2 regions of the Gilliamella sp. Fer4-1 genome follow, and region 2 is predicted to be linked to the other one. Evidence: riboswitches for the same ligand, from Rfam matches in the RefSeq annotation. Region 2 holds a riboswitch; the other holds the start of a gene.
The links. Region 2 has a riboswitch for preQ1 ahead of queD (6-carboxytetrahydropterin synthase QueD). Riboswitches for the same ligand answer to the same signal wherever they lie in the genome.
Positions count from the first base shown of each region.

Region 1: linked by a shared signal. The riboswitch ahead of queF (preQ(1) synthase) and the one ahead of queD (6-carboxytetrahydropterin synthase QueD) in region 2 are both predicted to bind preQ1.

Region 1 is NZ_LZGZ01000116.1:2,400-5,604, forward strand. It holds gene coaA (type I pantothenate kinase) at 1-625, shown strand, start outside; gene A9G30_RS04235 (DUF1090 domain-containing protein) at 650-1,087, shown strand; PreQ1 riboswitch class I at 1,632-1,676, shown strand; gene queF (preQ(1) synthase) at 1,679-2,152, shown strand; gene queC (7-cyano-7-deazaguanine synthase QueC) at 2,181-2,837, shown strand; gene A9G30_RS04255 (7-cyano-7-deazaguanine/7-aminomethyl-7-deazaguanine transporter) at 2,908-3,205, shown strand, end outside.
Region 2 is NZ_LZGZ01000056.1:1,916-5,120, forward strand. It holds gene clpB (ATP-dependent chaperone ClpB) at 1-1,044, opposite strand, end outside; PreQ1 riboswitch class I at 1,317-1,362, shown strand; gene queD (6-carboxytetrahydropterin synthase QueD) at 1,366-1,794, shown strand; gene A9G30_RS01890 (7-carboxy-7-deazaguanine synthase QueE) at 1,791-2,405, shown strand; gene argS (arginine--tRNA ligase) at 2,907-3,205, shown strand, end outside.

The sequences.
Region 1 (3,205 bases), on a different contig from region 2:
AGCATTATTATCTCGTTGGCCTGAGCATCGCAAAGTGGCTTTGGTGACAACTGATGGTTTTTTATACCCCAATAAATGCCTTGAAGAACGTGGAATAATGAATAAAAAAGGCTTTCCGCAATCTTATGATATTAAAAAACTGATCAATTTTGTTGCTGATATTAAGTCTGGCCAAGCACAGGTTAAAGCCCCCGTTTATTCTCATTTAGTTTATGATATTGTTCAAAATGAACAAATTATTCTCGATAGCCCTGATATTTTAATTCTTGAGGGATTAAATGTGTTACAAGGCGCTGTAAATTATGCACAAGCCAATAATCGTGTTTTTGTTTCTGATTATGTTGATTTCTCAATTTATGTTGATGCCGATGTTTCGTTGCTACACAATTGGTATGTCAATCGTTTTTTAAAATTTAGAGCAGGAGCATTTAGCGATCCCAATTCTTATTTTAATCATTACTCAAAATTGCCAGAGCAAGAAGCGCTTAACATCGCAAACCGTCTTTGGCATGAAATTAATGAATTGAATTTAATAGAAAACATCCTACCAACAAGGGAAAGAGCCAGCCTTATCCTAACTAAAGGCAAAGATCATAAAGTTGATTGTATTCAATTAAGAAAATAATTTAAAAAGGGGAAGAAGATCGATATGAAATTAACAATAAGATCAATTTGTAAGTTAATTTTTTTAGTATTAACAGCTATCGCTTTTATACCTAATATTTATGCAGCAAATCATGACGAATATCAAGGTGTAACTTGTTTTAGCAAAAAACACATTATGGAAAAACAAATTGATAAGGCAAAAAAGGCGGGTAACTTGCACCAAGCTCAAGGGCTTGAAAAAGCATTACATGATATCAATACATATTGTAATGATGATGATTTAAAAGCTAAATACACCGAAAAAGTAATTGAAAAGACTAAAAAAGTTGCCGAAAAAGAGCAAGCTTTAGCTAAAGCGCAAGCAAAAAGAGACTCCCAAAAAATAGCTAAACAAAAGCTAAAATTAAGTGAAGCTCAAAAAGAGTTGAGAGAAGCTAAAACTAAATTAGCTGAATTTTATAAAGAAATTCAAGTTAAATAAGGATGTGAATTCAAGCATAATTAACACCTTATTTACTGTCACTGATTTAGCGTTGAATATGTTCAATATATTTACATATATGAAAATAGAATATAAAATATTCAGCATTTTCAATACAATGGATAAGGTTATTTTAATGGCTAGCTTTTGGAAGAAAACATTCGGCGGTTTATCGGCAAGGTATTTAATACGACAATATTTATTTAGTTTTATAATTACTCTTCCTCCTTTATGTACCCTGATCTTCAAATTTAAAATGCCTGAAAGCATATATACAGTGATAGCTCTTTTAATATTATGGGGTTTATATCCATATTCTCGATTTGTTTATGAAAATGTTATTAGTTATATCGTTGGTGATAATACTTTCATTGTAAGTACAGAAACATGGCTCGTTACTAAATTCTTTACAATGGTAATATGCTTTGCTTTTAGTTGGGTGCTTGCTCCATGTGGTTATTATATTTATATTTTCAATCATCTAAGTTAGGATAAAGCGCTTATAACTAGACTTTTTTATTTAAAAAGAGTATGGTGTGCGCTTTGTTACGTGGTTCGTGAACCTCCCACGCTAAAAAACTAAGGAAAATTATGAATAAAGTTACACTACTTGGCGATCAATCTGTTCGCTATCCTACAACCTATTGTCCTGAAATACTCGAAACGTTCGATAATAAACACCCAACTAACGATTATTTTGTTAAGTTTAATTGCCCAGAATTTACTAGTCTTTGTCCTATCACTGGGCAACCTGATTTTGCGACGATTTATATTTCATACGTACCTAATATTAAAATGGTTGAAAGTAAGTCACTCAAGCTATATCTATTTAGCTTTCGTAATCATGGTGATTACCACGAAGATTGCATCAATATTATTATGAAAGATCTTATTAAACTAATGGATCCTAAATATATTGAAGTCTGGGGAAAATTTACCCCTCGCGGTGGAATCTCTATCGATCCTTATGCAAATTATGGTAAAGCCGGCACTAATTGGGAACAAATAGCGATGAGCCGTTTGGCTAATCACGATCTTTATCCTGAAAAAGTCGATAATCGCTAATTCAATTTACCCTAACAGGAAACTCTCAATGCAAACTCGTAAAGCACTAGTGATATTTTCTGGTGGGCAGGATTCTACTACCTGTTTACTGCAAGCCATTACTGATTATGGTCGTGAAAACGTCGAAACCATCAGCTTTCAATATGGTCAACGTCATGCTATTGAGCTTGAAAAAGCCAAGTGGATTGCTGAAGATCTTGGCGTTAAGCAAACAGTAGTGGATACCTCGGTGATTAAACAGACGACCAATAATGCTTTGATTGATGATTCACAAAAAATCACCGCAGCCAAAGAAGGCGATTACCCTAATACTTTTGTGGATGGACGTAATATGCTGTTTTTGCTTTTAGCTGGTTGTCATGCCAAGCAACACGGTATTAGTGACATTATTATTGGCGTTTGTGAAACCGATTTTAGTGGCTACCCTGATTGTCGTGATATTTTTATTAAATCAATGAATGTATCGATGAATCTTGCTATGGATTATAATTTCAATCTTATCACCCCTTTGATGTATTTGACTAAAGCTCAAACATGGGAAATGGCTGATAAACTGGGTTATTTGGGTTATGTCCGTGACCATACTCATACTTGTTATTACGGAATTGATGGTGGATGCGGCAAATGCCCGAGCTGTATTCTTCGAGATAAAGGATTAACAGAATACCTTAATCATTCAAATTAATTGAAACACTGGGTTCACTTACCCCATTAAAAAGGACAAATTTATGCACCTGAACGCTAATTCAGAACATATAAACCAATTTACTCACGCACAGCAAATCAAGGCTCTAAGCTGGCTTTCGTTTTTTCATATTTTGGTTATCGCTTCCAGCAATTATTTAGTACAAATTCCATTTGATATTTTTGGTTTTCAAACCACTTGGGGGGCGTTTACTTTTCCATTTATCTTTCTTACCACTGATTTAACTATTCGGGTATTTGGAGCGAGTTTAGCTAGGAAGATAATTTTTGTGGTGATGCTCCCCGCATTGCTATTTTCATATGTGATTTCCGTACTATTTTTTGAAACACATTGGGTTGGTTTATCGG
Region 2 (3,205 bases):
AGCAATCGTGTCTTCAACAGTTGGCTCGGCAACATACACTTTTTGAAAACGACGCTCTAACGCAGGATCTTTTTCAATATATTGGCGATATTCGTCTAACGTTGTTGCACCAACGCAATGTAATTCCCCTCGAGCCAGTGCTGGTTTTAACATATTACCAGCATCCATTGCACCATCGCTTTTCCCTGCTCCAACCATGGTATGGATTTCGTCAATAAATAATATAATACGGCCTTCTTCTTTCGCTAAATCTTTAAGTACAGCCTTTAAGCGTTCTTCAAATTCGCCACGATATTTTGCACCTGCAATCAAGGCACCCATATCTAATGATAAAACGCGTTTATTACGCAATCCTTCAGGTACTTCACGGTTAACGATACGTTGTGCTAATCCTTCAACAATAGCGGTTTTACCTACACCTGGCTCACCAATTAATACGGGATTATTTTTAGTACGACGCTGTAATACCTGAATAGTTCGACGAATTTCTTCATCACGCCCAATAACAGGATCAAGTTTGCCTTGTTCTGCCCGTTGCGTTAAATCAATGGTATATTTTTTCAACGCACCTCGTTGATCTTCTGCATTAGGATCATTCACGTTATCACTACCTCTTACTTGATTGACGGCTTGGCTAAACTTGTCTTTATTGACACCTGATTTTTTAAGAATATCACTTAGGCTACCTTTATCTTCTAAAGCAGCTAAGATAAAGAGCTCTGATGATATATAACTGTCACCATTTTTTTGCGATAATTTATCGCACAAATTAAGTGTACGGACAAACTCTTGTGATGGAATAACCTCCCCACCCACACCCTGAACTTGCGGTAATCGATCAATCGCCTGAGTTAATTCTTGTTGTAAAATAGCTACATTTGCACCCGCTGAAGCTAACAATGGCGCTACACTGCTGCCTTCTTGATTAAACATGGCTGATAGAACATGCACAGGCTCTATATATTGATTGTCTTTACCTAATGCCATTGACTGCGCATCAGCTAAAGCTTGTTGAAACTTGTTTGTTAATTTATCTAACCTCATCGTATTTATCTCCTGAGCAATAGATTTGAGTTAAACGTGTATACATTCAACCCATTTGCATGATATCTAAATGAGTGTTGCAACCTAAATTTCAAGAGCAAATTTAAAATATTTTTTATAAAATTTGTACAGTAAATTAGCGAGTATTTAAAAAACTTAATTAGCATCAAAATAAAGTTGTTTGCAATACATAAATACACGTTCAACCAGTGTTGAAAGATGACAAATCAACTTTTATCCATTATATTAACACCTTTATTTTGTTAGGCGTGCTAACCGTGGTTCGTAACCCATCCCACGTAAAAAAACTAGGAATACAACATGTTCAAAATAGCCAAAGAGTTTCAATTTGATGCTTGTCATATGCTAGATGGACACAATAAAAAGTGTCATAACCTGCATGGTCATACTTACCGCTTATTAGTCGAAATTAGCGGTGATCTTATCGATAGTGGTTCAAGTCAAGATATGGTAATGGATTATGCCGATCTAAAAATGATTGCTAAAAAGTATATTGTCGATCCTTTTGATCACGCTTACCTTTATAATCAAAATAATAGAAATGAGTGCCGTATTGCTACATTATTGCAAGAAATGGATCGCAAAGTCTTTGCCTTACCGTGCCGAACAACTGCAGAAGGGATGAGTAAATTTATTTTTGATTGCTTATCTAAATATTTGCCTGTTTCGATGATCAAATTATGGGAAACACCAACTTCATATTGTGAATATTATCGGAGCCCAAAATGATCGAATTTCGCATAGTTGAAATCTTCGAATCTTTACAAGGCGAAGGTTATAATACGGGAATGCCTGCTATTTTTATCCGCTTTGCAGGCTGTAATTTAAATTGTGCTTGGTGTGATACTAACTTTCGCCAATTTACTCGATTTACCTTAGAGGCATTAATAGCAAAAGTAAGCGAATACAAAAGTAAAAACATTATTATTACAGGGGGTGAACCCACTAGGGTTAAAGCGTTACCACAGCTACTTTTGTCATTAAAAAATGCTGGTTATTTTATTGCCATTGAAAGTAACGGTCTTGGCAAAGTCGATGCGCTTATTGATTATATTGCCCTCAGCCCGAAATTTTGCTACCAGTCGCACTATCAAAAAATAGTCCAACCAACAGCCAATGAAGTGCGAATTGTTACCGAAAACCACCGTGATTTTATTGCTTTTTGCCAATATATCGAAACTCAGATACAGGCAAAACGCTATTATCTTTCACCTTGTGAAAAAGATGGTGCATTCAATATATTTGATACCATAAAACTACTGGGAAAAATTAACGAAAATCGATTAGATAATAAATGGTTATTGAATATACAAAGTCATAAACTTGCAGATATTGAATAGTGTCTATTTTTTAATCTAACTCGTTAAATATTGGAGAATGAGATTGAATAGAAAATTTTAAATAAAAAGATAATGAAAGTTAATTAGATAAGTCACTATTTGCTTAAATTAATAAAATAACTTCATTTTGCTCCATTTTTTAGTGGTTTTTGTTGATATGAAGTGGCTTTATGTCGATTCTTTAAGCTTTGCTAGTAAAAAGGGGTATTGATAATCACAAATGTTCTCCAAACACATAATCCACAAAATAAGTTTATTTTTTTGTTTAAAAATCATTCAGAAAAGCCATTGATTTTATTGATGTTTTTTGCAGCCCTAAATATACTGACAAATAATCAAATAGGGTTATTTATAATAAATCATAAAGTAGAATATCGATTTTACTTAAATTTTTCACTTTTTCTTTAAGCAAAAACCATCGAGCCACTTATGCAATCAGTGACAATTATCGACTTTGTCGGTATTATATTGGTCATTTTATTATAATTAGTTAGGTTTAGTGTGAATATTCAACAATTATTAACACAACGTGTTTCGCAAGCAATGATTATGGCGGGTGCAGATAAGAACTGCGATGCGCTAATTAAGCAATCAACTAAAGTGCAATTTGGCGATTATCAAGCTAATGGCGTTATGTCAATTGCCAAAAAGCTAGGCATGCCACCTCGGGAACTTGCTCAGACAGTTTTACAACATCTTGATGTTGATGATATTGCTGAAAAAGTTGAGATTGCAGGTCCTGGGTTTATCAATATCTTTTTAAAAAATAGTTGGATTGCTGAGCAAAATGAAATTGCTTT